One region of the Salipiger bermudensis genome, then DNA from elsewhere that is predicted to be linked to it. Evidence: riboswitches for the same ligand, from Rfam matches in the RefSeq annotation. Region 1 holds a riboswitch; each other region holds the start of a gene.

Region 1 (4,633 bases):
GTGCTCGCCGCGGCGCGCGGTGCCGGCGTGGCGATCCCGTCGGGCTGCACCTTCGGGGTCTGCGGCACCTGCAAGGTCAAGAAGCTCGAGGGCGAAGTGCACATGGTGCACAACGGCGGCATCACCGAGGAGGAGATCGAGGAAGGCTACATCCTCGCCTGCTGCTCGAACCCACGCGGCAAGGTCACCGTCGAGCTCTGATCTCGCTCATCTGAGACACGCGTGGCGCGGTCACTCCGCGCCGCGCATCAGCACCCCCACCGGCGGCTGATCCTCCGCCCGCCCCTGCCCGGCCTGCGCCTTGCGGTATTCCGCCGGGGTCACGCCCCGCTCGGCCTTGAGAGTGCGCGACAGGTGCGGCCCGTCGCAGAAGCCACAGGCCAACGCCACCTCGGTGATCGAGGCCTCCGAACCCCTCAGCCGCTGCAACGCCCGCTCCAGCCGCAGGTCGAGATAAACCTTGAGCGGCGTCTGTCCCAGATCCGCGAGGAAGCGCCGCTCGAGCGTGCGCCGCCCGACGCCAAGCTCGCGCGACAGCTCTTCGACGGTCTTCGGATGCTCGAGGTTCTGCTGCATCCTGAGCACCGCACGCTTCACCAGCGCATCGCCGGCGCGCCGCGCCGTGGCCTGTCCGGGCTGCGGGCGCTCGCCGCTCATCGCTTCCTCGATCATCATGATGTTGAGGCTCTTGATCGCGGCGTTCTGCCCGACATGGCGCTGCACGAGGAAGGCCGCGAGATGCGCCGCCCCGTGCCCGCCGGAGCAGGTCAGCCGGTCGCGGTCGACCACGAAAATCTGGTCCGAGATCGGCGTCTCGGCCTCGAACTGGTCGAGAAAGTCCTGGTGGTGGAACCAGCTTACACAGCAGCGGTAGCCCTTGAGCAGACCGAGCCTTTGCAGGATGAACACGCCGGTACAAAGCCCAACCAGCGGCACCCCGGCTGCGGCCTGCCGCTGCAGGAAGGCCTGCGCCTCGCCCCCCAGCGCGGCACTGTCGCCGATCAGCCCGCCCACCACGACGACATAATCGTAGCGCCCGGCATGGCGCAGGCGCTTTTCCGGCTGCACCCGCACGCCACAGGAGGAGCGCACCGCCTCGAGACTGTCCGACAGCACCACCCAGTCGCAGAGGATCGGGCGCGAGTGGTCGGCCTCGTCGGCGGCAAGGCGGAGCACATCAACGAAGTTGGCGAAGGCCGAGAGGGTGAAGCGGTCGGCCAGAACGAAGGCGACGCTCAGACGCTTGGCAGGGATCTTGGCGGGGCTGGCCATGTCGGCATCCTTCACAGCGGATGGCGCAAATCTACAGGATCGGAAGGTGCCGGGCAATGCGCCTCGGTGGCAGCTTTTGGACGCCGCCGCGCCATCGCCTGCCCGCGGGGGGGGACGATCCCCCTTCCGAGCCTCTCGATTTATCCCGGTCAAGTCCGAAAGACCTATATCCTGCAGACCCGGCCTCCCCAAATCGCCAGCCCGTCGAGGCAGGCAGGCGATGGCGCGACTGCCTTCGGCCTGTGTTCCGCGCCAGAGCGGGACTCAAACAATGCGACGCGCCGGAGACACGAGACCCGGCCCCATGCCCGCCCATAAATAAGGCACCCGATCTCCACGTCCGGAGCGAAAAAATCCGCCCCCAAATCACCCGAATCCCAGCCCTGCAAGGCCACACAAGCTCTTGTGCCCGGAACCGTTGCACAACTGCATATTGACGCACCTTGGGCCGCATGATCTAGATATAGGTGCTTCAGGTGCTCGGCGGAATCATCCGCCGGCAAGAGGGAAGCCGGTGAAAAGCCGGCACTGCCCCCGCAACTGTAAGCGGCGCGCGAGGCCGATCATGCCACTGGGGCTGCCACCCCGGGAAGGCCGGCCAAGCGGGACCCGCCGTGAGTCAGGAGACCTGCCGGAAGCAACAGGATTTGACCACGAACGGTGGGTTCGGGGCGTGTCACAGGACCGGAGCGGCACAGGCCGCGCCGTCCGGTCGCGTCCCTGCCCGCCAGCCACAAAGAGGACGCCGCCCATGTCGATCATCGTCTATTCCAAGCCCGCCTGCGTGCAGTGCACCGCCACCACCCGTGCGCTCGACGCCCGTGGCCTGCCCTATGACGTGGTGGACCTCACCGAGGATGCCGACGCGATGGCCCGCGTGACCGAGCTCGGCTACCGCCAGGCGCCCGTGGTGATCGCCGGTGAGGACCACTGGTCGGGCTTCCGCCCCGACATGATCGGCGCGCTCGCCTCCTGAGCCATGCCGGGGATCGTCTACTTCTCCTCGGCCAGCGGCAACACCGCGCGCTTCGTGGACGGGCTCGGGATGCTGGCCAGCCGCATCCCGGTCTCGCCCAAGGCGGTGCTGGGACGCATTCCCGAGGAGTTCGTGCTGATCTGCCCCACCTATGCCGACGGTGAAGGCCGCGGCGCGGTGCCCAAACAGGTCATCCGCTTCCTGAACGATCCCGACCACCGCCGCCGCCTGCGCGGCGTCATCGGCGGCGGCAACCGGAACTTCGGGGCCACCTATGGCCTCGCCGCCGATGTCATCGCCAAGAAATGCTCCGTGCCCCTGCTCTACAAGTTCGAGCTCGCTGGCACGCTCACCGACATTGCCCGCGTCAAAGACGGGCTGCACGCCTTCTGGGGGACCGAATGCTTGACCGCATGAGCGAGACGCTCGATTACCACGCGCTGAATGCGATGCTGAACCTCTACGATGACGAGGGCCACATCCGTTTTGACGCCGACCGCATGGCCGCGCGGCAGTACTTTCTGCAGCACGTCAACCAGAACACGGTGTTCTTCCACTCGCTCGACGAGAAGCTCGATTACCTCGTCGAGGAGGGCTACTACGAGGCCGAGGTGCTCGAGGCCTATCCGCGCGCCTTCCTGCAGCAGATCTGGGACGCCGCCTTCAAGAAGAAGTTCCGCTTCCCGACCTTCCTCGGCGCGTTCAAGTACTACACCTCCTACACGCTCAAGACCCGCGACGGGAAACGCTTCCTCGAGCGCTACGAGGACCGTGTCGTGATGGTGGCGCTGGCGCTGGCGCGCGGCGATCAGGACCTTGCCATGTCGTTCATGGAAGAGATCCTGTCGGGCCGCTTCCAGCCGGCCACGCCCACTTTCCTCAACGCCGGCAAGAAGAGCCGCGGCGAGCTGATCTCGTGCTTCCTGCTCCGGCTCGAAGACAACATGGAAAGCATCGGCCGCGGCATCAACTCGGCGCTGCAACTGTCGAAGCGCGGCGGCGGCGTCGCCCTCATGCTGACCAACATCCGCGAGCACGGCGCGCCCATCAAGGGCATCGAGAACCAGTCCTCGGGGGTGATCCCGATCATGAAGCTGCTCGAAGACAGCTTCTCCTACGCCAACCAGCTCGGGGCCCGTCAGGGCGCGGGGGCGGTCTATCTCAACGCCCACCACCCCGACATCCTGCGCTTCCTCGACACCAAGCGCGAAAACGCCGACGAGAAGATCCGCATCAAGACGCTGTCCCTCGGCGTGGTGATCCCCGACGTGACCTTCGAGCTCGCCAAGCGCAACGAGCCGATGTACCTGTTCTCGCCGCATGACGTGGAAAAGATCTACGGCGTGCCGTTCTCGGAAATCTCGGTCACCGAGAAATACGACGAGATGGTCGAGGACAAGCGCATCCGCAAGACCAAGATCAACGCTCGCTCGTTCTTCCAGACGCTGGCCGAGATCCAGTTCGAGAGCGGCTATCCCTACATCATGTTCGAAGACACGGTGAACCGGATGAACCCGATCGACGGGCGGATCACCATGTCGAACCTTTGCTCTGAGATCCTGCAGGTCAACGAGGCCTCGGAATACAACGAGGACCTGAGCTATGCCCGCATGGGCACCGACATCTCGTGCAACCTCGGCTCGCTCAACATCGCCAAGTCCATGGATGGCCGCGATCTCGGCGCCACCGTCGAGGCGGCGATCCGGGCGCTGACCGCGGTGTCGGAAATGTCGGCCATCGACTCGGTACCGTCGATCCGCAAGGGCAACGACGAGAGCCACGCCATCGGCCTCGGCCAGATGAACCTGCACGGTTTCCTCGCCCGCGAGCACATCCATTATGGCAGCCCCGAGGGGGTCGAATTCACCTCGGTCTATTTCGCCACCGTGGCCTACCACGCCATCCGCGCCTCCTGCGCGCTGGCCAAGGAGCGCGGCGAGAGCTTCAAGGGCTTCGCGGCCTCGGACTATGCCTCGGGCGTGTTCTTCGACAAGTACACCGAGCGCGACTGGCTGCCCGAGAGCGACCGCGTGGCGCAGCTTTTCGACGGCATCGCCCTGCCCTCGCGCGCCGACTGGGCCGCGCTGAAGGCGGATGTGATGGAGCACGGGCTCTACAACCGCAACCTTCAGGCGGTGCCGCCCACCGGCTCGATCAGCTACATCAACAACTCGACCTCTTCGATCCACCCGATCGTGTCGAAGATCGAGATCCGCAAGGAAGGCAAGATCGGCCGCGTCTACTACCCGGCGGCGTTCATGAACAACGACAACCTCGAGTATTACCGCGACGCCTACGAGATCGGCCCCGAGGCGCTGATCGAGACCTATGCCGCCGCCACCGAGCATGTCGATCAGGGCCTGTCGCTGACCCTGTTCTTCCCCG
Region 2 (4,633 bases), on a different contig from region 1:
CAGGGCGATCTCCTCGGCATGGGCGTGATTGGCGGGCAGGGCACCGGCCTCGCGCGCCATCGCCGAACTGCGCGGGTCATGCGCGAGCGGCGAGACCGAGATCAGCTGGCCGGGCGCCGCGAGCAGCAGCGCGAGCTGGTCGGTGCAGACGTTGAGAGAGACGACGCGGGCCGGGCCCGCGTCGTCGGCCGCCGCCGCGCCTGCCATGAGGAGCAGGGCGGCGGCGAGCGTGGTGGGCCTAGAAGCGCGCACGGATCCCCGCGTAGTAGGCGCGGCCCGTGGTCTGGTAGTCCGGCACGATCTGGTAATCCTCGTCAAAGAGGTTCTCGATGCGGACGTAGCCCTCGAAGCCGTTGCCGAAATCGTAGCTCGCCTGCGCGTTGACCACGGTGTGATCGTCGCTTTCGTCCTGAACCGTCACGCCCCAGGTTTCGGCATAGTCGGCCTTGTGCACAACGCTGAGGCCTGCGCGCAGCTGGTCGGTGATGTCGGCATCGAGGCGCATGGCGAGATCGTAGCGCGGCACGCGTGCCAGCGGATCATCGTTGTCGTCGCGCGCATCGGTGTAGGTGTAGCTGCCCGAGAGCGTGAAGCGGTCGCCGAGCGGCACGCTCCCGGCAAGCTCGAGGCCCTTCGACACGGAGGTGCCGGAGACCTGGGCGTAGCCTGTCCCCTCGTATTGGATCAGGTCGTCGATCTCGGTGTAGAACCAGGTCGCGCCCAGCGTGGCGCCATTGGCAAAGGCATAGTCCGCGCCGATCTCGCCACCACGGCTGGTTTCCGGCTCGAGGCCGTCATTGCCGTAGGACGGGCTGTAGAGCTCGTAGAGCGACGGGGCGCGATAGCCCTTGGCGAGGGCGCCGCGCAGGGTCAGCGCCTCGGTGGCGCGCCAGGACACGGTTGCGCGACCGCTCCATTCGCCGCCGAACTCGGAGTGATCGTCGTGGCGCACGGTGACCACGGCATCGACATCCGGCGTGAAGGCCCAGGCAAGCTCGGCATAGGCGCCGGTGTTGTCGATCGACTCGCTGTTTTCCGCGGTGCCGACGCGCGAGAAGAAGGCATCATAGACCGGAGCGCTGAAATCGGCCTCTTCGAGGCTGTGTTCGGCGCCGAAGCTCAGGCTGCGGCCGGCGGCGAATTCCCATGTGCCGCTATAGGTCCACTTGTCGCGGGTCGAGCCGAAGCTGTCACTCCAGCCGGCGGCGTCGGTATCACGGTCGATCTGGTAGCGCGAGTAGGCCAGCTCGTGCGCCACGGCACCGGTCTGCAGCTGGGCATAGGCGCGCAGGCCATAGCTCTCGGTGTCGGTCGTGCCGCTCTCGGGGGCGGTCCAGTCGTTGGAGTCGTAGTCGCCCTCGGCGTCGAAGCGGAAGCCCGAAAGGCCGACGCGCAGATCCGGTGTCGCCTGGAAATAGCTGTCGAAGGCCAGCTGGGTCGCCGCAAAACCGTCATCCTCGTCGTAGCCGTCGGCCTCGACCGCCGAGAACCCGTCGGTCACGAAGCGCGTGGCGCTGAACGCGACACCGGCACGCTCGGTCGCGGCGCCATAGCTGAGGGCCGCGCTCTTGGTGTTGTAGGTGCCGGCCTCGGCGCCCACCTTCGTGGTCTGGCCGGGCTCTTCCGGCGCACGCGCGAGGTCGATCGCGACGATCCCCGCGACCGCATCGGCACCGTAGAGCGCCGACTGAGCACCTTTGAGCACCTCGACGCGGCTCACGCCGCCGGGAAGGATGTTGCCGAAGTTGAAGCTGCTCTGCGTCGACGAACTGTCGGTCACCTCGATGCCGTTGATATAGACCGGCGCATAATAGGAGGGCAGGCCGCGGATGCTGACGGCACTGCTGGTGCCGGGGCCGCCATTGGTAACGACGTTGACGCCGGGCAGCGTGTCGAGCGTATCGGCCAGCGTGGTCTCGGGGCTGTCGTCCAGATCGCGCTCGGTGAGGACCGACACCGAGGTGCCGGTGCGGCCGAGCTCGAACGGCGTGCTGTTGGCATAGAGCGTCAGCGTCGGGAGTTGGTAATACTCGGCATCCTGCGCGAGCAGGGGCGTGGTGCTCAGAGCGAGCACCGAGGCGGAGGTGAGGACATGCTTCATCCCTGTCCATCCTTTCCATGTCGGCCCTTCAGGCAGAAGGGCGGCTGTCGTGGTGTTCGCGGAAAGAGAGGACGGAGTCCGGATCCCGTGAACGGTGCGGATGTCACCACGAACGGAAAGACCGTACCCCGAAGCGCAGCCCCGCGCATGGGGAGGGTGATCACCTTGGCAGGTCTCCTGACTTGCGGGTCATCGCGCGACGCGGGCCTTCCCGGGCGTTTCGCCCAGTGGCATATGCCGGTCGCACTCACCGCTCACAGTTGCGGGGGCAGTCGCGGGTTTGCACCGCGTTCCCTATTCTCCGGACAAGGCCCGGAACCGAGGCCCGCTCCGCTTAATGCGGCGCGTCGCACCACACAAGTGCTTCCTTGGTGCCAGCCGCCGGGCGCGTGGATTCGGGGCCGCATGGGAATGGATGGCACCGCGCATGGGATTGCATGGAACTGATTTGGGAAATACTGCCCCCGCGTGGGTCAGAGCGCGCATCACGGCCGGATTTTCAGGTGATTCATCGGGTCTGGTGCGCCCGAATCTGGGTTTATCTCAGGACGCCTAAATTCTTGTGTTTAGCAACAAAACATTTTTGGGATTTTGCGGCCCGTGACATCTTCACGACAGCGTGACTATATATAGTTGTGTGCAGGTTCCCGCTTACCACATGTTTGTGAGATTTTGTCGAATAGGCCTCTACATGTTGTTTTCCACAGGGGGTGTGGACAAGAACTTGTGCCTTCTCCCGAAATTCCCCGTTGCCTCCCATGAATTCCCATGACATACCTTTAACCACGATGAGGGACGGGACAGAGGGCAAAAAACAAAGCCCCGGCAAACACCCACAATAATAAAAGAGCAGGTTCATACAGGCACCCGCCCTCATCGAAACACAGAGATCCGGCGCGCGAGCGAGCAGACATCCCCCCAGGTGGCGCGCGCAGCTGGACCAGCCCGCACAGCGGGTCAAGGCGGCGGGTTGATCGGTGGCAGCAGATCAACCCGCCGTATTTCGTTTCAAGGGGCGTGAGTAGGGACAGTGGGCCGCAGGCTGAGGTTCAGAGGCGAAAGTCGGCACAAGGTCGACAGCAAGGGCAGGGTGTCCATCCCGGCCTCTTTTCGCCGTGTGCTTGAAGCCGGTGATCCCGACTGGACCGAAGGTCTGAGCCCCAATTTCGTGATCGTCTACGGCGACCAGCGCCGCAAGTATCTCGAATGCTTCACCATCCAGGAAATCGAGGCCATCGAGGACCGCATCAGCAACATGAAGCGTGGCTCGCGCAAGCGGCGCCTGCTCGAGCGGCTGATCTCGGGCCAGTCGGTCACGTCGAGCGTTGACGACACAGGTCGGATCGTGATTCCTGTCAAGCTGCGCGACAAGATTGCGCTCGAGAACGAAGCGCAGTTCATCGGCACAGTCGACACCTTCCAGATCTGGGAGCCCGCGGCCTACGAGGCCGATCTCGAGGAGACCGAGGACGAACTGGCCGATTTTGACGGCGACCCGCTGGAACTGCTCGATGAAGACGATGAGGACGAGGAGATCTGAGATGGCACCTGCGGCGGATCAAGATAACGGCGCGCCGCATGTCCCGGTTCTCCTGCGGCCGCTTCTGAAGGCCGTGGCGCCGGTCAGCGGCACCTGGGTCGACGGCACCTTCGGGGCAGGGGGCTACGCCCGCGGTCTGCTCGAGGCCGGGGCCGACAAGGTGATCGGCATCGACCGCGATCCGCTGGCACACCAGATGGCGCAGGGCTGGATCGGCGACTATGGCGACCGGCTCGAGCTGGTCAAGGGCAATTTCGCCGACATGGACAAGGTCATCAGCGGCGCCGACGGGGTGGTGTTGGACCTTGGTGTGTCGTCGATGCAGCTCGATATCGCCGAACGCGGGTTCTCGTTCATGAAGGACGGTCCGCTCGACATGCGCATGGAGCAGTCGGGCGAGAGCGCCGCCGACCTGGTCAAGCGGCTCGACGAGACGGCGCTGGCCGACGTTCTCTATACCTATGGCGAAGAGCGCGCCTCGCGCCGCATCGCGCGGGCCATCGTGAAGGCCCGCGACCAGGAGCCGATCGAGACAACCGCGCGGCTGTCTTCGATCGTCGAGGCCTGCTTGCCGCGTCCGAAGCCCGGCCAGTCGCATCCGGCCACCCGCAGCTTCCAGGCGCTGCGCATCGCGGTGAACGACGAGTATGGCGCGCTCTGGCGCGGGCTGATGGCGGCCGAGCGGGCGCTGAAGCCCGGCGGCTGGCTCTGCGTCGTCACCTTCCATTCCGTCGAGGACCGCATGGTCAAGCGCTTCTTTCAGGCGCGCACCGGCCGCCTCGACACAGTCAGCCGCCACGCCCCGGTCACCGAGACCGAGGCGCCGCGCTTCGAACTCCTCACCCGCAAGGCCGTCGGCCCGGATGACGAGGAACTCGCCGCCAATCCGCGCGCCCGCTCGGCCCGGCTGCGGATCGGCAAACGCACCGACGCCGCGCCCGGCGAGATCGGCGCGGACAAGCTCAACATGCCTCAGCTCAAGGGGAAACGCT
Region 3 (4,633 bases), on a different contig from region 1:
TTGTCGAGCTGCGGCGGCACGTACTCGGCATAGGCATTGACGACGGTGTAACCCTCGAGATCCTCGAGGCCCGAGGGCATCTCGTAATCGAGCGCGGCATCTATGCCGCCACCAACGTTCAGTCCATCTACGCCGGTCTCCTGATCGATCTCGAACGCCATGACCGTGCCGAGCGGCGCACCGAAATCAAGCTGGTCGTAGCTGTCGGACCGGTCTCCGTCGATGCGGGTGTCGCTTTTCGAAAGAGTGAAACGGGCAAATCCGCTGTCCCAGCCGTAGCTCGCGCCGATGTTGACGCCGCGGCTCTCGAAGTCGAAATTGTCGGTGCCGCCGCGGGCATTGTCGATCTGGGTGATGAAGAGCTCGCCGCCAAGCTTGAGCCTGCCGCGCTCCCAGTCGAGGCCCAGCGAGGCATTGCGGGCGCGGGACGGATCGAGCGTGCCATAGTCGAAAGGCGGCAGGAACTCCCAATAGGTGTAGTTGTCCTCGATGTCGATGCCACCAAAGACCGACGAGACACCGCCGCGCAGCGTCAGCTCATTGGTGACCGCGTAGGTCGCCGAAAGGTTGCCCGAGGCACCGGAATGGGACACCTCCTCGCCGGTGACGCCCTCGAACTCCTGCCAGTCGTAGCGCGCGCCGAAGGACAGGCCGAGCGCGTCGGTCGGCTGCAGACGGGCCTGTGCGAAAAGGCCGTGAGTGACGCTCTGTTCGGTCTGGTACTCGTCAAAGGCGGGGCTGTCGTATTCGCCGAAGCGCTCGCGCCAGTCGTAGCCCGCGTTGACCGTGCCTGTCGCGAGGTTGAAGGTGTTCATCAGCGTCGCCGACTTGGTCCAGGACAGGCCGTTGCTGTCATATGGCTCTTCGATGATGATGTCGCTCTCGGAATAGCCAAGATGCGCCGAGGGATCCCACAGCCCCGTGGCGACGGTGTTCTCGTAGCGCAGCGAATAGCTGGTGCGCGTGGTGTCGTAGGTGCGCAGGTCCGAGTCGTCGCCGCCGAAATTGGCCCGGTACTGGCGCAACGTGTCATCCCGAAGCTGCTGGCCCGAGAACTCGATGCGATGACCGCTTTCGCTCTCGTAGGCGATCTTGCCGAGCAGGCTGTCGAGATCGGCGGCGGTGCCCCCCATGGTGTCGCCATCGCCAGTGACATAGTCCTCGCCGGTGGCACGCTTGGCATAGCCCAGCACCGACAGCCCGCCGGTGCGGCCCGCAAGCGTCAGCGCGCGCTGGAAGGTCTCGCCGTTGTCGCCGTAGCTCAGGCGCACATTGCCGCCGAAGTTGCGCCCTTCGCCCAGCAGGCGCTCAGGGTCCACGGTCTCCATCACCACCGAGCCGGCCAGCGCATAGGGCCCGGCATCGGCGGGCGAGACGGTGGCATCGACACGCACCTCTTCCAGCAGGCCGGGATCGATGGCGTTCGCGGTGGCGTGATGGAAGGTGCGGTTGTTCTGCGCGGTGCCGTCGACCACGACGCCGAGATTGAGCATGTCGACGCCGTTGACAAAGATCTTCTGGGCGACGGGGATGGCCCCGCCGACACTCACCGAGGCAATACCGGAGAACAGGTCCTTCAGATCGCCGGTGCGCGCATGTTCAAGCTCGCGCCCCGACACGTACATCGACGTGGCGCGGTCCGCGGCTCCGGCAAGGCCGTCAAGCTGTTCGAAATACAACGGGTCTAGAGCGTAGTAGCCCTCAAGCTCCTGCCCCCAGCCCTGCGCCGCGAACGCCGCGCTTGCGGTGCCGGCCAGCAATACCGTTTTGGTGATGGTCGATGCCATGATCCCTGTTCCCCTCACAAATTCCCAAAGGTTGGCTGGGCAGGGCCTGGCTTGACGTTCGCTTACTCCGGGCATGGCATAACATGCAATTGCATGTTTAAGGTTTCCAAACGATGTTGCAAACTTGCCAAGACGCTTGGTGGCGGCTTCGGATGGCCACGCCCGGAGGGTGCCTCGGCCGGGCTCCGACCGGGAATGTCGGATGGTGGGCCGCCTGCACCAGCGCCGCGGCAAGCCCCGGCAGCCCGAGTGGCTGCCGCAGGTCCTTGACAGGGTCGCGGTGGCGCGTCTCGCTGCCCTGCGGCGAGACGCCGATTGACGCGTGCGGCAAAACTCTGGCATCACTGACGCATATCCGGTCCCGGTGCAGTCTCTGCCCCGGGCGCAAGAAGGGAACGCAGTGCGGCACGGGCCATTCGGTCACGGCTAATTCTGCGACTGCCCCCGCAACTGTAAGCGGCAAGCAACGGCTGATCGTGCCACTGGAGCAATCCGGGAAGGCCAGCCCGCGCGACGACCCGCAAGTCAGGAGACCTGCCGGATACGCGCCCCTGGAACGGGCGCCAAGCCGGGCGTCGGGGTGAGCGCCAGAGCGGATCCGCGTGGTGCCGGCCCTGTCCGCGCGCGAGGATCGCAAGCTCTTGTCCCGATGTCTCAAAGACAGTTGCGCCGGGTGTGGCGCAAAGGACAAGGACGACGAGCCTGATGAAGACGACCCTGATTGCCGCAGCAGCGGCGCTTGCCATCCCGGCAGCCGCGCAGGCGCATTTCCTGCTGGAATACACCACCGACACGATGATCGAGACGCCTGGCGATGTGCCGGTGAAGCTGATCTTCTGGCACCCGTTCGAGAACGGCCACGTGATGGACCTGGAGACGCCCGAAGCGTTCTTCATGATCCACAACGGCGAGAAGACAGATCTTCTCGGCACGCTCGAACCGGTCATGTTCAGCGGCGGCGAGAACGAGGGCGCGGCCTTCCGGGGCACGGTGCCGGTCAGGCGCTCGGGCGATTACGTGCTGGTGACGGTGCCGCAGCCCTATTACGAGGACTCCGAGGATCTCTATATCCAGCAGATCACCAAGGCCTTCCTGAACCGCAACGAACTGCCCACCGACTGGGACCAGCCGGTCGGCCTGCCAACCGAGATCATCCCGCTGAACAAGCCCTACAACGTCATCGCCGGGGGCACCTTCACAGGCCAGGTTGTCGCCGATGGCGCCCCGGTTGCCGGGGCAGAAATCGAGATCGAGTACATGGCGGCCGAGCCCGACATGGAGAGCATGGCATCCTCCGAGCCAACCGTCTCGCCGCTGCCGGGCGGGGCCGTGGTGGCGGTCTCGGACGCCAATGGCTACTTCACCTTCGGCGTCCCCAAGGCCGGCTACTGGGGCTTTGCCGCGCTAGGCTCGGGCCCCGAGACCGAGCACGAGGGCAAGGAACTCAGCCAGGACGCGGTGATCTGGATCCGCGCCTGGGATCTGGAGTAGGCGCGCATGCACATCGTCGACGGCGCCCTGTCGAACGCGGTGGTCCTCGGTGGCGGCATCGCCGCCGCCGGTGGCATCGCCATGGGCCTGAGATCGCTCGACATCGACCGGATCCCGACCGCGGGCGTTCTATCTGCAAGCTTCTTCGTCGCGTCGCTGATCCACGTGCCGATCGGGCCCTCCTCGGTGCATCTGATCCTCAACGGGCTGGCCGGGCTGCTGCTCGGCTGGGCCGCCTTTCCGGCGCTCTTCGTCGGCCTGTTGCTGCAGGCGGTGTTCTTCGGCTTCGGCGGGCTCACGGTCCTTGGGATCAACACCCTCAACATCGCCCTGCCAGCGGTGCTGGCGGGGCTGATTTTCGGGCGGCTGATCGGGCGCGGCACTCCCGGTCAGGGCGCGCTCTGGGGCGGCCTTGGCGGCGGCTTCGCCATCGCCGGGACAACCGCGATGGTCGCCCTGTCGCTGGCGCTGTCGGGAGACGCGTTCCTGCCCGCCGCCAAGCTCGTGTTCTTTGCCCATATTCCGGTCATGGCCATCGAGGCGCTGCTCACCGGCTTTGCCGTGCTGCTCGCCCGCAAGGTCAAACCGGAGCTCTTCACCCGGAACGCCATCGCATGAGACATCTTTTCCTGATCGCGGCGCTGCTCTGCGCGCCACTGCCCGCTCTGGCCCACAAGGTCATCGCCGGTGTGTTTCCGTCCGGTGATGCCATCGAGGGCGAGCTCGGCTTCTCGAACGGCGACATGGCCGCGGGGACCGAGGTCGTCGTGACCGGGCCGGACGGGGCCGAGCTTGGCCGCACGATCACCGACGAGGACGGCTTCTTCCTCTTCGTCCCGACCGCGCCCGTCGCTCACACCTTCCGTGCCGATCTCGGCGCCGGTCACGTGGCCGAAGTCACCATGCCGGCCGAAGAGGTGGCGGGAATCCTCGGTGCCGCCGCACCCGCCACCCCGGAGGCCGAACCGCCCGCCGCTCCTGCCCCCGACGCCGACGCCAGCATGGCCGCGCTTGCCGAGACCCAGCGGCGGGCCATCGCCGAGGCGGTGCGCAACGAGATCCGCCCGTTGCGTCGCGAGATCGCCGCCTATCGAGAGCACAACGACCTGCAGACCATCCTCGGCGGCATCGGCTATATCGTCGGGCTGTTCGGGCTGGGCTTCTACCTTGCCGCACGGCGCAGGCTCGCGGGCTGATGGCACATGCGCTCGGACATCGCGAGGCGACCCTCTCCGAGGCCGGCGACAGCGATCGGGCGGGGATCATCGGAGCACTCGATCCGCGTCTGCGCATCGTCATGGCCTGCCTTTTCGGCACCGTCACGGTGGCGCTGACCTCGCTGCCGGCGCTCTGCG
Region 4 (4,633 bases), on a different contig from region 1:
CCGGTGACTGGCGCATCACCTGCGATTCCGGTGACGTGACGGCCGGAGCGATCTTCGACGCAAGCGGCCGGGCGCGGCGCGTGGCGCGGGCGCTCGGGGCGGCCGCGGGAGCGGCTGACGACTTGATCTGCCATCACCGCGTTCTGGCAGGGGCGGACGCGGGCGCGGTCGAGCTCGTTCTGGAAGCCGTGGACCAGGGCTGGTGGTATACCTTGCCTCTGCCGCGGCCCGGCCGGATCGCGGCAGGGTTCGTCACCGACCGCATGACCGGCGCGGTTTGGGAGAGTGCCCTTGGCCGCGCCCCCGCGACGAACGCTCGGATCGGCGGCCTTTCCGAGTGCACCCGCTGCACCGTGCCCTGCGGCAGCCCGGGCGAGCACCTCGCGGGCGGCGCGGGCTGGCGGGGACTGGGGGATGCGCACGCGGCGTCCGATCCGCTGTCGGGCCTTGGTCTCGCGCGGGCGCTGTCGGACGGGCGGGAGGCCGCGCGTGTCTATCTTGGACTTGCTCCGGAACCGGTGCCGTTGCCGCCCCGCAGCGCCGAGACCGCCACGCGCCGCCTGCTCTATGCCGAGGCCGGTGCGCGCTGGCCATGTGCGTCGTTCTGGCGGGCGCGAACCGACGACAAGTGGCGGCCTCTTGCGCTTCGGGAGGAGGCGTAAACCTGCGGTTGCGGGCTGCGCCATCCTCGACATGTATCTGCCCCGGCTCGACGGCTTCGAGCTGGCCGAGCGGGTCGCGGCGATCCGGTTGTCCGCCGACATGACCGGACGGGGCGGGAAAGCCTCTCACCGCCGCCAGTTGTCCGGTGCGTTGCGCGCCGCGTGCGGTCTCAGAACTCGACGCCCTTCTGTGCCTTCACCCCATCCTTGAACGGGTGCTTGAGCAGCGTCATCTCGGTCACGAGGTCGGCCGCCTCGAGCAGCTCGGGCTTGGCGTTGCGCCCGGTCAGGCAGACATGGGTCATCGGCGGCTTCTCGGTGAGGAGGAAATCCACCACCTCGTCGATGTCGAGGTAATCGTAGCGCAGCGCGATGTTGATCTCGTCAAGCAGCACGAACTGGATCTCGGGGTCACGGATCTGGGCCTTGGCGATCTCCCAGCCGTTCCGCGCCGCAGCGATGTCGCGTTCGCGATCCTGCGTGTCCCAGGTGAAGCCCTCGCCGGAGATGAAGAAGCGGCATTCCTCGGAGAAGCGGTTGCGCAGGAACTCGGCTTCGCCCGTGACCCAGTTGCCCTTGATGAACTGGACCACGGCGCAGGGCATGCCATGCCCGATGCAGCGCATGATCATCCCGAAGCCCGAGGAGGACTTGCCCTTTCCGGGGCCGGTATGGACGATGATCAGGCCTTTCTCCTCGGTCTTTCCCTGCATCATTCTGTCGCGGGCGGCCTTGATTTTCTTCATCTTTTCTTTGTGACGGGCGTTTTCGTCGGCGGGTGTCTCGTCGCTCACCGGAAGCTCCTTCGCTTGACAAGGGCGGAAATTGCGGCGCATCTGGCACCACGCTGGTGCCTGTGTAAACAGGTGAAAAGGGAATGCGCCAGCCCGGGAAACCGGGTCAAGCGCAGCCGCCCCCGCGACCGTGACCGGAAAGGTCCTCCACCGCCACTGGCCTCGCGCCGGGAAGGCAGGGGGGCCGCTGGATGGCGCTGCCATCCTGCATCCGCAAGCCGGGAGACCTGCCAGCGCAAGACGACACCAAGACCGGACGGGGTGTGCCGGGGACGGGTTCATGCCGCCGGTTCATGCCGGGGGTGATCCTGCTCGCATGCCTTTGCCGACACCAGCGGAGAGGCCTGTGCAGAACGATCCACAATCCAGCGCCGAGAGCGAGCTCCTCGTTTGCGTCAAGTGCCGCCGCGGCGCCGAGGCGCCCGCCGATGACCGCCGTCCGGGGCGCCGCCTCTACGACCGGCTGTGCGCGCTCGGGCCCCCCGAGGGGGTGCGGCTGCGCGCCGTGGAGTGCCTGCAAAACTGCGAGGCGGGCTGCACCGTGGCGCTGCGCGGCGCGGGCCGGTGGACCTATGTCTACGGGCAGCTCGACGACGAGGCCCATGCCGAGACGCTGCTCGACGGCGCCGGCCGTTATCACGCCACCGCCGACGGGCTGATCCCGTGGCGCGAGCGTCCGGAGCATTTCAAGCGCAACTGCGTGGCGCGCGTGCCGCCCGCGACCTTTCCAGACCCCGTTCAGGAGACCGACCAATGAGCGACCTCAGCAAGCTGCCCGTCACCGTGATCACCGGCTTTCTCGGCTCCGGCAAGACCACGCTGATCACCGAGCTGATGAAGACCCCCGGCGGCAAGCGCCTTGCAGTGGTGGTCAACGAGTTCGGCGATGTGGGCGTCGATGGCGAGATCCTCAAGGGGTGTGCGATCCCCGACTGCCCGGCCGAGAACATCATGGAGCTGTCGAACGGTTGCATCTGCTGCACCGTGGCGGATGACTTCATCCCCACCATTGAGGCGCTGATGGCGCTCGAGCCGCGCCCCGATCACATCCTGATCGAGACCTCGGGGCTGGCGCTGCCGAAGCCGCTCCTGAAGGCGTTCGAATGGCCCGACATCCGCTCGCGGATCACCGTCGACGGCGTGATCGCGCTGGCCGACGCCGAGGCGGTGGCGGCGGGGCGTTTCGCGCCCGACGTGGCGCGGGTCGACGCGCAGCGCGCCGCCGATGACAGCCTCGATCACGAGACCCCGCTGTCGGAGGTGTTCGAGGACCAGATCGCCTGCGCCGACATCGTGCTGCTGACCAAGCCCGATCTCGCCGGTCCCGACGGCGTCGCGCGCGCCAGGGAGATCATCGCCGCCGAGGCGCCGCGCCCGATCCCGGTGATCGAGGTGGCCGAGGGCGTGGTCGATGCCCGCGTGATCCTCGGGCTCGAGGCGGCGGCCGAGGATGACATGGCGGCGCGCCCGAGCCACCACGACACCCCGCATGACCACGACCACGACGAGTTCGACTCGATCGCGGTGGAGCTCCCCGAGCTGTCGGATCCCGCCGCCCTCGTCCGCGCCATCGAGGGGCTCGCGCGCGAGCACAACATCCTGCGGGTCAAGGGCTATGCCGCGGTGGCGGGCAAGCCGATGCGCCTGCTCGTGCAGGCGGTCGGTGCGCGGGTGCGTCACCAGTTCGACCGGCCTTGGGGCGCGGGCGAGGCGCGGCAGGGCCGGTTGGTGGTGATCGCCGAGCATGACGACATCCGCCGCGACGTGATCGAGGCGGCGCTCGGCACCGTCCGCCAACCCGCCGAGTAAGGCCCGCCCGCCATGCACGTCATCTTCCGCGAAAGCCACGGGCTCGAGGAAAGCGAGACCCCCACCGATCTCGGGCAGAGCCCGGCGGATCTGGTGGTGCTGTCGTTCTCCGACAGCGATCTCGGGGCCTTCGCTGAGGCGTGGCACCGGGCGGCTGGCGGCCTGCCGGAGCTGCGGCTGGCCAATCTCGCGGCGCTGAAGCATCCGCTGTCGGTCGACACCTATGTCGAGCAGACGCTGGCGGGCGCGAAGGGCATCCTGATCCGGCTGATCGGCGGGATGCCCTACTGGTCCTACGGTCTGGCGCAGGTGCGGGTGCTGGCGCAGCAACGAGGGATCGCGCTGGCGGTGCTTCCCGCCGACGGGCGCGAGGATGCGCAGCTCGATGCGGTCTCGACCCTGCCGGGCTCGACCCTGCGGCGGCTGGCGCTTCTCTGCGACACCGGCGGCGCGGTGGCGGCGCAGGCGGCGCTGGCCCAGATGGCGCTGGCGGCAGGGCTCTATGCCGGGCCGGTGCCGGGCTCGAAGGCGCTGCCGCCGTGGGGGCTTTGGACGCCTGAGCACGGCGTGATCGAGAGCGTGCCGCCGCGCGCTTCGGTTGATCCGCAGGGCGCACTGGCCGGGCGCCGGGTGCTGGTGGTGTTCTACCGCTCCTACCTCGTGGCCGCCGACATGGCCCCGGTCGAGGCGCTGTTTGCGCAGTTCCGCGCCGAGGGGGCCGAGGTTCTGGCGCTGTTTGCGCCCTCGCTCAAGGTCGCCGCGCTGACCGATGAGATCGAGGGAGCGATCAGGGCGTTCGCCCCGGATGCAATCGTGAACCTGACGGCGTTCTCGGGCCGTGGCGAGAGCGGCGGCTCGGTGCTCGACGTGGCCGGAGTGCCGGTGTTTCAGGCCGCGCTCGCGACCTCTACCCGGCGCGCGTGGGAAGAGGCCGAGCGCGGGCTCTCGCCGGCCGATCTGGCCATGCACGTGGTGCTGCCCGAAGTCGACGGGCGGCTCAGCGGCGGGGTGATCTCGTTCAAGGAGTCGGGCACGCGCGATCCGGCGCTGCAATTCGCCCGCATGGTCCACCGCCCGCACGCGGCGCGGGTGGCCGCACTGGTGGCGCGGGTCGCGGGCTGGCTGCGTCTGTCCTCGTCCGACGCGGCGAAGCGGCGGGTGGCGCTGGTGCTGTCGACCTATCCCGGCAAGGACTGGCAGATGGGCCACGCGGTCGGGCTCGACGCGCTGGCCTCGGCGGCGGCGATGTTCGAGGATCTGCGCGCGGCGGGCTACGACATTCCGGCGACGACGGGGGATCTGACCGCGCGATTGATGGCGCGCGACCTGCGCTGGCCGCTTGCAGAGTACCGCGCCGCGCTGGCCGCC

What was found. Region 1 has a riboswitch for cobalamin ahead of nrdH (glutaredoxin-like protein NrdH). Riboswitches for the same ligand answer to the same signal wherever they lie in the genome.
Region 2: another riboswitch for cobalamin. It lies ahead of JF542_RS21565 (TonB-dependent receptor plug domain-containing protein); the one in region 1 lies ahead of nrdH (glutaredoxin-like protein NrdH).
Region 3: another riboswitch for cobalamin. It lies ahead of JF542_RS05135 (DUF4198 domain-containing protein); the one in region 1 lies ahead of nrdH (glutaredoxin-like protein NrdH).
Region 4: another riboswitch for cobalamin. It lies ahead of JF542_RS05225 (DUF1636 family protein); the one in region 1 lies ahead of nrdH (glutaredoxin-like protein NrdH).

What each region holds. Positions count from the first base shown of each region.
Region 1 covers NZ_JAEKJV010000019.1:75,857-80,489, forward strand. The annotation lists gene JF542_RS20620 (FAD-binding oxidoreductase) at 1-201, shown strand, start outside; gene JF542_RS20625 (GlxA family transcriptional regulator) at 232-1,272, opposite strand; cobalamin riboswitch at 1,730-1,922, shown strand; gene nrdH (glutaredoxin-like protein NrdH) at 2,024-2,248, shown strand; gene nrdI (class Ib ribonucleoside-diphosphate reductase assembly flavoprotein NrdI) at 2,252-2,665, shown strand; gene nrdE (class 1b ribonucleoside-diphosphate reductase subunit alpha) at 2,650-4,633, shown strand, end outside.
Region 2 covers NZ_JAEKJV010000021.1:47,669-52,301, reverse strand. The annotation lists gene JF542_RS21570 (ABC transporter substrate-binding protein) at 1-252, opposite strand, end outside; gene JF542_RS21565 (TonB-dependent receptor plug domain-containing protein) at 239-2,101, opposite strand; cobalamin riboswitch at 2,252-2,439, opposite strand; gene mraZ (division/cell wall cluster transcriptional repressor MraZ) at 3,132-3,641, shown strand; gene rsmH (16S rRNA (cytosine(1402)-N(4))-methyltransferase RsmH) at 3,643-4,633, shown strand, end outside.
Region 3 covers NZ_JAEKJV010000003.1:58,940-63,572, forward strand. The annotation lists gene JF542_RS05130 (TonB-dependent receptor domain-containing protein) at 1-1,787, opposite strand, end outside; cobalamin riboswitch at 2,127-2,343, shown strand; gene JF542_RS05135 (DUF4198 domain-containing protein) at 2,493-3,278, shown strand; gene cbiM (cobalt transporter CbiM) at 3,285-3,896, shown strand; gene JF542_RS05145 (cobalt ABC transporter permease) at 3,893-4,474, shown strand; gene cbiQ (cobalt ECF transporter T component CbiQ) at 4,474-4,633, shown strand, end outside.
Region 4 covers NZ_JAEKJV010000003.1:75,876-80,508, reverse strand. The annotation lists gene JF542_RS05235 (FAD-dependent oxidoreductase) at 1-662, shown strand, start outside; gene cobO (cob(I)yrinic acid a,c-diamide adenosyltransferase) at 833-1,498, opposite strand; cobalamin riboswitch at 1,494-1,705, shown strand; gene JF542_RS05225 (DUF1636 family protein) at 1,803-2,213, shown strand; gene cobW (cobalamin biosynthesis protein CobW) at 2,210-3,265, shown strand; gene cobN (cobaltochelatase subunit CobN) at 3,278-4,633, shown strand, end outside.